Regions from separate parts of the Paenibacillus nanchangensis genome, predicted to be linked through region 2. Evidence: predicted binding sites of a transcription regulator. Region 2 holds the regulator's gene; the other holds the start of a gene.
The links. The regulator Rex, encoded in region 2, represses fermentation and respiration genes when NADH is low (regulators of the CRP and FNR family bind a similar motif). The targets are predictions, from matches to a motif close to TTGTGAAATATTTCACAA.
Positions count from the first base shown of each region.

Region 1: a site for Rex is predicted at 1,824-1,841, ahead of ACE6ED_RS19890 (formate/nitrite transporter family protein). Genes of this name have one in related genera too.

Region 1 covers NZ_JBHOFD010000026.1:20,348-25,351, reverse strand. Annotated here, with positions in the region: gene ACE6ED_RS19900 (FecCD family ABC transporter permease) at 1-554, shown strand, start outside; gene ACE6ED_RS19895 (FecCD family ABC transporter permease) at 572-1,582, shown strand; gene ACE6ED_RS19890 (formate/nitrite transporter family protein) at 1,949-2,773, shown strand; gene ACE6ED_RS19885 (molybdopterin-containing oxidoreductase family protein) at 3,149-5,004, shown strand, end outside.
Region 2 covers NZ_JBHOFD010000028.1:24,407-29,410, reverse strand. Annotated here, with positions in the region: gene ACE6ED_RS20885 (AAA family ATPase) at 1-119, opposite strand, end outside; gene ACE6ED_RS20880 (hypothetical protein) at 112-645, opposite strand; gene ACE6ED_RS20875 (cell wall elongation regulator TseB-like domain-containing protein) at 1,363-1,875, opposite strand; gene ACE6ED_RS20870 (amidohydrolase) at 1,906-3,213, opposite strand; gene ACE6ED_RS20865 (redox-sensing transcriptional repressor Rex) at 3,200-3,850, opposite strand; gene dinG (ATP-dependent DNA helicase DinG) at 4,115-5,004, opposite strand, start outside.

The DNA of each region.
Region 1 (5,004 bases), on a different contig from region 2:
AGCTGGTGTTATCCGGCGCAGCTGTTTCGGCCCTGCTGTCGGCTATTGCGGAAGGTGTGGCACTCCATTTTAAGCTGTCTAAAGATGTATCGATGTGGACTTCGGGAGGACTGATTGGCGCGTCATGGGAACAGGTGCGGATGACTACGCCTGTCATTTTGGCGGCACTGGCCGTTGCGCTGCTGCTGTCCCGGCCGCTGACACTTCTGAGTCTGAATGAAGAAGCTTCGGTGGGGCTCGGGGTCCGTACGATAAAGGTCAAGGCCGCCTTGTACGGGCTGGCCGTTGTACTTACCGGAGCAGCCGTCGCGCTGGCAGGGAATCTGGCGTTTCTTGGACTGATGATTCCGCATATCGTCCGCAGGTTTGCAGGCAACGACTACCGTATCGTGGTTCCGCTGTCCGCTGTCGGCGGCGCCGCGCTTATGCTGCTGGCCGACCTGCTCGGACGGACGCTGAACCTCCCGTATGAAGTGCCGGTTGCGGCGATTGTGGCGATGATGGGCCTGCCGTTTTTTCTGCTAATTGTGCGTAAAGGGGCGAAACCTCTATGAGCGGTGGCTTCAGTCCGATGCGGAAACAAAGGCTCACGGTGCTTAGTCTGCTTCTGCTGATTCTTATTACCATAACGGTGGGGATTGGGACCGGGGATGCGGGTGTCCGGATCAACCGGGTTATCCCGGTTCTGCTGGGAGAAGGCAGCTTTAAGGAAGAACTGGTACTGTTTTCGATCCGCCTTCCGCGAATGGTGATTACCCTGCTGGCAGGGATGGCGCTTGCTTTGTCGGGCACGATTCTGCAGTCGATCACGCGCAACGCGCTGGCTGATCCCGGCTTGATCGGGATTAATGCCGGCGCAGGCCTGGCGGTCGCCGTATTTTTTTTGTACGTCCCGGTACAAGCGGAGGCGTACGCCTATCTGATGCCTACCGTTGGTTTTCTCGGCGGACTTGCCGCCGCCGCAATGATATGCTGGGCGGGTTACAGCCGGACGGAAGGGCTGAATCCGGCTAAGATGGTTCTGGTCGGCATCGGTGTTTCGCTGGCGCTGGCCGGCACGATGATTGTGATTGTAACTTCGGCGGACCGAACCCAATTTGACGTGATTGCGCAGTGGCTTGCCGGGAACATCTGGGGGACGGCATGGCCGTATGCCGCAGCGCTGCTGCCTTGGCTGCTGGTCTTGTTCCCTTATGTTCTGTATAAGTCGAACGCCTTGAACCTGCTCGCCTTAAGCGAGGAGGTAACACTGGGTGCGGGCGTTGCCGTGCGGAAGGACCGTCCCGCCCTTCTGCTCGCCGCTGTGGCGCTTGCCGCTTCCGCGGTCTCGGTGACGGGCGGCATCGCCTTTGTCGGCCTGATGGCGCCGCATATCGCCAAGGCGCTGAGCGGACCGCGCCATCAGGCGCATTTGCCGGTCGCCATGCTCCTTGGCGGCTGGCTGCTGCTGGCGGCGGACATGGCCGGCCGCCAATTGGCTGATCCCGCCGGCATTCCCGCGGGCGTGATGGTCTCGTTGATTGGCGCCCCGTATTTTGCTTTCCTGCTGCTTAAGAACAGGAAAGCAGCCGCCAAAGGATAGATCACCGCTAGGGAATAGACGCCACCTCCAAGAAACAGACGCAGCAGCAGGGAATAGACACTAGCTAAAGGAACACCAACACCAAGCGATAGATGCCAGCCAAAGTCCGTACGCAAGGCCGCTTTCCGTAACAGGGAAGCGGCTTTTTTGTCTGCTGACGGAACTAAACTTCCAGCGGGTGATACTCACTGCACTGACTGCGGCTAACCACGGCCCACGACGAATTGGAAATTTGACATGTCAGTGAAAATTTTCACTTAATGCTTTCTCAAGGTGATATTTCTCACGTAAATGGCCACCTTCAGAAGTTACAATGGGCATAAAGGGTTAAAAGAACAAATTTTAAGTAACTAAGGGGATAGAGTGATGGCTTATAACAAACCGCAGCAAATCGCCGAAGTGACGGTGGAGAACGGCATCAAGAAGGCGCATAATCCGCTTTCGACGGTGCTTACGCTCGGGTTTCTAGGTGGAGCTTTTATCGCACTTGGGTTCTTGCTTGATATCCGCGTAATTGCTGGTGCGCCGGAGGAGTGGGGGTCCATCGCGAACTTCATTGGAGCGGCGGTGTTCCCGGTAGGTCTGATTTTGGTGCTGCTTGCAGGCGGCGAGCTGCTGACAGGCAACATGATGGCAGTGCCGCTGGCGTTTATGAACCGCAAAATATCGATTGGCGAGGTTATCAAAAACCTGGTGCTGATTACGCTCAGCAATCTGGCGGGCGCGCTGTTTGTGGCTTATTTCTTCGGCCACGTGGTTGGCCTTACGGCGGACGGCGTTTATCTGGATAAAGTGGTGGAGATGGCGGGACATAAGCTGGAGGCTGATTTCTTTCCGGCCTTTGTCTCGGGGATCGGCTGTAACTGGCTGGTGGCACTAGCGGTATGGCTGTCCTACGGCGCCGATAACTTCAGCGGCAAAATTCTAGGCATCTGGTTCCCGACCATGGCGTTTGTTGCCATCGGCTTTCAGCACGTTGTCGCAAATATGTTCCTGATTCCGGCGGCTATCTTTGAAGGCCATTATTCCTGGTCGGAATATGCAATGAACTTCATTCCGGTCTGGCTGGGCAACCTGACGGGCGGAGCTTTGTTTGTAGCTGGAGCGTACTGGAACGCTTACCTCCGGAAAAGCGATGTGCCTGCTGCCGCTCCGGGCAGCAAGGTGGCCGGCCTCAAGAAACACGCCTGAGACCAATAATGACATATGGCTTGACCAGGGCCAATCTGGTCATGTAAAAACACTTCCCCGGAACCTCTGCATCCAGCGGCTCCGGGGAAGTGTTTTTTTGGGTTTGCCTATGTAAGCCTCCCGGCAAAAAAACAAATTCGCCGCTAACGTTCGATTCGGGGGAACGAAATCGAACAGGCGGCGAATTTAAAAAGGGAGTGTTTCATACTTCTACTTACCCTGGAAGGCGCCTGGTGAATCAAATAGACTGGAAATCATTTGTAGCGCAGGGCTTTGCTGCTTTACTGCACAAGTAGCCGCCCTTACAATAGAACGGGTAGGGCCCGGCGGTATGCGCCGTGCCGGCTTCGCAAGGGAAGAGGAGGAGGTAATCGCATGAGAGACCAGGATAACGGGGTGTTTCCCGCAGTATGTCCGCTGGACTGCCCGGATACATGCGGACTGTTAATCCATAAAAAAGAAGGCAAAATCGTAAAGGTGGAAGGCAACCCTGAGCATCCGATCACCCGGGGAGCGATCTGCAACAAGGTCAGGAATATGGCGGAACGGGTACATCATCCCGAGCGGCTGCTGTACCCGATGAAGCGTACCGGCCGCAAAGGCGAAGGGAAATTCGAACGGATAAGCTGGGAGGAGGCAATCGGGGAAATCGCGGACCGGTTCCGGAAGCTGTCCGGCGAGTTCGGACCTGAAAGCATTTTGCCTTACAGCTTTTATGGAAATATGGGGATTCTCAGCGTAGAGGGGATGGACCGGCGTTTCTTTAACGCGCTTGGGGCAAGCCGGCTGGAGCAGACGATCTGCAACTCCGCGGGGACGACCGGCTGGAAATACACCATGGGTTTTAACGGCGGGGTCAGTCCTGAAGATACGGTGCACGCCGATGTAATCATTGTGTGGGGCGGAAATATCGTCAGCACGAATATGCACCAGGTGATGCTTGCGGAGCAGGCGCGCAAACGCGGAGCGCGGATTGTCGTGATCGACGTCCATCAGAACCGTACAGCCCGCTGGGGCGACTGGTTCATTCAGCCTTATCCGGGCACAGATACGGCGCTGGCGCTGGGGATGATGCATATTCTGTTCCGCGACGGGTTAACGGATGAAGCATTCCTGCAAAAGTATACGGTAGGACATGAGGAGCTGCGCGCACATGCGGCCGCCTACACACCGGAGCGGGTGTCCGCGATAACCGGGGTGCCTGCCGATGAGATTGAGCGGCTTGCACGCATGTACGGCGAAGCGAAGACGTCGTACATTCATATCGGAAACGGGCTGCAGCATCATGACAACGGCGGAATGAATGTCCGGAGCATCTCCTGCCTGCCTGCTCTCACAGGGCAGTGGATAAAACAGGGGGGCGGAGCGCATCGTTCAAACAGCGGTTATGGAGCCATGAATTCCAGAGCGCTGGAACGCCCCGATATCCGGCCAAACCCGCGCGCCCGCAGCATCAACATGAACCGGATCGCCGAAGCGCTGGAAATGCGGGACCAGCCGGTAAAAGGGCTTTTTGTCTACTGCAGCAATCCCGTTGTAGTGGCGCCCGATGCTGACCGTGTCCAGGCTGGCTTCGCCCGGGAGGATTTGTTCACCGTAGTGCACGACCTGTTTATGACCGATACGGCTCGTTACGCTGACATTGTGCTGCCCGCCGCGGCTTCGTTTGAACAGACAGATCTGTACGCTTCGTACTGGCATCATTACATACAGCTGCAGGAACCGGTGCTGCGTGCGCCCGGGGAATGCAAAGGCAACAAGGAGCTGTTCTCCCTGCTGGGGCAGGCGATGGGCTTCGATCCGGAAATCTTTGGGCAAAATGAAGAGGATATGATCCGCGAAGCGCTGGATTATCCGCGTAATCCGTATCTCCGGGGCGTCACGCTCGAGCGGCTCCGCGCGGAGCAGCATGTGAAGCTGGATATGACGCCGCAGGCGGCATTTCTGGATAATCTTCCAACGCCATCCGGCAAAATCGAACTGTATTCAAGCACGATGGCGGCCGCCGGATTGCCGCCTCTGCCCGAGTATGTCCCGCTTGCCGAGGGCTATGACGGTCTGCGGCGCCCGGCATCGGACGATCCGTACCCCCTGATGTTCTTGTCCCCGCCGAACCACAATTTCCTGAACTCGAGTTTCGCCAATTCGGAGAAACACCAGCGGCTGGAAAAAGAGCCGATTCTGCAGATTCACCCGGCTGATGCCGAGGCCCGCGGAATTGCCGGCGGTGA
Region 2 (5,004 bases):
AGAGCGCCGATCATGGCGGCTCCAATCAGCAGCGGGACAATATTAAGTCCAAGGAATGCGAGGAAAACAAGCAGCACCGGCACAAATCCGATCACCGCTTCTTTGGTCCATTTAGGCATTAGTCCATACCCCCAGTCGTTCTGGTTGCCGCGGCAGAATCACGAATTTGCTTTCCTTGCCGTCTGTCAGGCTCACATACACATTGCTGTCATCAATTTCCGTTGTTGCCGAGATACCATCATACTCCTGGGCCAGCCGGTCCAGCGTGCTGGGAATCAGCGTGTATTTCCGGCTCTCCATCGCTTCGGCGACGGAGAACATCGCTTTCTCCCAATATTCATCCAGACGTTTGTTGGAGTGCTGCTCAACGTCAAGCTTCAGCTTGCGGCCGCCGATAACGGATTGTCCTTCAGCATTTATATATTGAACGAGTTCACGTAATTTTGTTCCAGGCTCCAAATCGAGTTTCAAAGCGACCTCGTTGCGGGTAATAGAAATATGAGATTCGTTAACTCCTTTATAATCATTAACAATTTTTTTCAGCGGTTGCTGGACCGCATATTGACGGTAAAGAAACCATCCGCCGAACAATACCGAAGCCGACAGCAGCGCTGTCAGCAGTATAGCGACAGGACGCAGTTTCATATAACCTCTCCTTTCGGGTTGAACACATGATGCATGGACAGCGCAACTCTAACTCTACTATCAGCTAACTTCACACTCAACAGCTAAACTTCACACTCAACAGCTAAACTTCACAATCAGCAAATGCCTGTGTAGATTCTATCAGGCATTTGTTTGCCGTGCAATCGTACAAGTAACAGTATATCACAGTGTATATACTTTTTCGAAGCAGATTGTGAAATATATTTTAAATTTTAGCTGCCAAATCGCTGCATTGCAAGTTTACTAGTTTTACCACGGCTGTACAGCTGCTTACGGTGGGGATTAGTTCTTGAGGTTTAGCAGAATCCCACCTCTCTACCAGCCTTTACTGGCAATACCAGAGATTAAGTTTATCCCGTATTAGTTTGCGATAACCGTCTGATAGATCATAATGTAGTTGTCATTGATATACTGCTCGATCAACAGGCGGTCAACTTTTCGATCAGGATGTTTAATTTCCGGCACTTTTCGGATCCCATGCGTTCGCAGAGCACTTCCACCCATTCCAAAGTAACACCATACCCTGTAACCTATAACATGTAACCTATGCCGTTTGATATATCACCTAATATATATCCTCCAATATATACGATGCAACTATATCATGTAACACGTACCATGTAACACAGACCATGTAACACAGACCAAACACAGCCAAAAAGGGCTGAGCGCGCCTACCGCGCACCCAGCCCTTTTTTAGTTGACGTAAATCGGATTCCCGATGGCGGCGCCGTCGGCAAACCGGAAAAACTGATAATAATAGTGCTCATCCTGTTTATAAAACAGCTGCCAAGCGTATTCGCCATCATATACGCCAGGCAGAAGCCGCTCAACCGATGCCTGCGGCAGCGCTTTGGCGATCACCTCGCGCATCCGCGTTTCATCCAGCCCGTTCTTAAGCGGCTCGGCATGAACAGTGTTTTCTCCTTGCGCAGGCTGGCCTCCCGGCTGAAACCGAACCCAAACCATCAGTTCCTGCCCGGTAGCGTCTGTTCCGGTAAGGGTCCAGTAGATGGATTGGCTGTCCCAGACCGATTTCTGAGCACGCGTAATCTCCACCAGCCCGGCCTGGGTTTTGGCGGCCGCTTCCGCCGCTCTTTTTTCGGTCCATTGATCCTTCATAATGTAAGCATAAATCAAATGGAGTCCAAACAGCACCAAGAGCAGCGCCGACGTTCCGAGTGCGATCCATTGTCCCTTTCTTTTCAACCGTTTCCGCTCCCTCTCATCCCCGCGCGCTTACCGTTTCAGCAGACCTTCGAACGCCTGCTGGGCGCTCCGGCGGATCCGCTCTTCATCCAGCGTCAGGCATTCGCCGTTCTTAACCACCTGTTTTCCATCAACCCACACATGCGCCACATCTTTGGCGCTCGCCGAGTACACGGCATGGGATAACAGGTCCGAGTGGGGCAGCAGATGCGGCTGATCAATGTCAATGGCGATCAAATCGGCTTTCATTCCTACTTCAAGGCGTCCTACCTCAGGCAAAAAGACCGACTTTGCTCCATACTCTGTTGCCATCCGCAGCGCTTCGGCCGCGGGCACCGCCGTAGGATCGCCGCTTACTCCTTTATGAATCAGCGCCGCAAGGCGCATCTCTTCGAACATGTCGAGGTTGTTGTTGCTCGCCGCGCCGTCCGTACCCAGCGAAACCGTGACGCCGGCCTTCAGGAGCTCGGGAACACGGGCGACGCCGCTTGCAAGCTTAAGATTGCTGCCCGGGTTATGCGACACCCCAACATTGTGGCGTGCAAGGATCTCAATCTCCTCATCCGTCAGATGGACCGCATGCGCAACAAGCGACGGACGCGTGAACATGCCGAGCTTCTCCAGATGCGCTACGGGTCTGAGGCCGTAATCGGCGGCGTTTTGCTCCACCTCGCGCTGCGTTTCGGACATGTGGGTATGGAGCGGAAGATCCAGCTCATGCGCCGCTTCCACAAATTTGACAAAATAATCCGGCGGACAGGTATACGGTGCATGCGGCGAAATCATGGCTGTAATCCGGCCGTCCGCCTGGCCATGCCAGTTGCGGGCAAAACGGACGGCTTCCTCCAGCTTCGCCTTCTGCACGTCCTCGGGGCACAGACCGATAACGCCCCGCATCAGAACAGCGCGGATGCCGGACTGGTCAGCCGCTTCGGCCACCCGGTCCATATGGTCGTACATATCAAGGAACGTGGTTGTTCCGCCTTTGAGCATTTCCAGAATCGACAGCGAACTTCCCCAGTATACGTCGTCTCCGGTAAACTTGGCTTCCATCGGCCACATCTTCTCCTGCAGCCATACCTGCAAAGCAAGGTCGTCCCCGTAACCCCGGAGCAGCGACATCGCGGCATGTCCATGCGTATTGACGAGCCCGGGCAGAAACAGCAGCCGGCTCCCGTCCACCTGGCGGACTCCCTCTATATTCTCGGGTTCGGTTTCGCCTATGTACGTAATCCGGCCGTCATCCACAATCATCCAGCCGGTAAGAACCGAACGGTCCGCCGAGTTAACGGCAAACCGGCCGTTGCGAATCACCCATTTACGGTCATTGCTGCTCATTTGCGGTCTCCTTTCCATCAGGCAGATAATAAGCTAGGCTTTGCAGGTCGGTTGTGAAATCCGCCGCATGAACCCGTACCTCGGGCGGCGTCTTCAGAATAACCGGCGCAAAGTTCAGAATCGCTTCGATGCCCGAACCGACCAGGATATCGGCAACGGCCTGCGCTTCGGAATCCGGGACGGTAATAATGCCGATCCGGATGCCTTGGCTCCGGATTGTATCGGCCAGTTCTTCCATCGGCTGCACGGTCAGCGAGTTGATTTTTTGCCCGATTTTGGGCGGGTAGGAATCAAAGATGGCAACGATTTTCATCGTGTCCTTCAGATAGGCGTTGTAATTCGAGAGCGCATGGCCCAGATTACCGGCGCCGACAAGGGCTACGTTAATCTGCTGGTCCAGCTTCAGGATATGCCGGATTTTTTCGATCAGATACGAGACGTCATACCCGATGCCTTTGCGGCCGAAGTCGCCAAAATAAGCCAGGTCCTTCCGGATCTGCGCCGGGTTGAGCTCCAGCTTCTGCCCCAGCTCCTGGGAAGAAACGGTCGCGATTTCGCGTTTGTTCAGCTCGTTCAGAAAACGCAAGTACACCGGCAGACGGCGTACGACCGCTTCCGATATTTTGTCTGATTTCATCGATGATCCTCCTCGTTAGAGATGCCTTCCGGGTAACCCGCGCAGCTTCCTTCCGGGCATAACTTCCCCCGTTCGTGTTCCGCGTGTGTTCCCTATAGAGCAGCGGCAGCAAATACCGCTTGCTTGTGTCCGCAAACTGCTTTGACGGCAAACCTGCCGCCAAAAGCCGGAAACGGCAGCGGTCCGGTTCGCCCGGCAGCCGGATGGAAAACCCTTACAGATAAGGTTCCACCCCGGTACCGTTTGAATTGCTTGCAGCTAAATTTATTCTCCGCTGGCCTCGGCAGCTCCTGCTTCCAGCCATTCCGTAATACGCGGAACCAGCTGTTCGGTCAGCATATGCTCCATTTTGGGCCCCGGCAGCGAATATAGAAAATATTTACCGTAATAAGACTCAATTACTCGGGTATCGTATACAATAACGATTCCCCGGTCCTCCGCCGTCCGCACCAGCCGTCCAAAACCCTGTTTGAAGCGGATGACCGCCTGGGGGACCGACATCTGCATAAAAGGGTTTTTCTTCTGGGCCTGCAGCAGCTCCGCTTTAGCTTCGGCCAGCGGGTGGTTTGGCGGCTGGAACGGCAGTCTGACGATAGCCAGACAGGTCAGCGCTTCACCCGGAATATCGACGCCTTCCCAGAAACTGCTGGTCCCGAGCAGCACGGATGCGCTGCTGTCCTGGAACCGCCGGATCAGCTTCGTCCGGCTTCCCCCTTCAACACCCTGCCCAAGCACGGTGATATTCTCGGAGGCAAGCGCGTCCTTCAAAGGATCAAATACCTGTTTCAGCATCCGGTAGGAGGTAAAGAGCACCAGCATTCTTCCGCGCGTCGAGACGGCGGCCTCGGCAAGCGAACGAACCAGCTTCTCCACAAAACGCGAATCCCCGATGCTTCCTTTAACGCTTGGAAAATCCCGCGGAATCACCACCAGCGCCTGCTCCCTGTACTTAAACGGTGAAGGCAGCTGGGCGGTCATCACCCGTCCTTCCGCGTTTGCTGCGGATAAGCCGAGATTCTCGATCATATACTGGAAGGATTTGTCGACCGACAGGGTGGCGGAAGTGAGCACAACGCTTTTTTTCTTGTCAAAAAACAATTCCTTCAATTGGGCGCTGACGTCCACAGGCACCGCGTACAGCTGTAACGAACGGG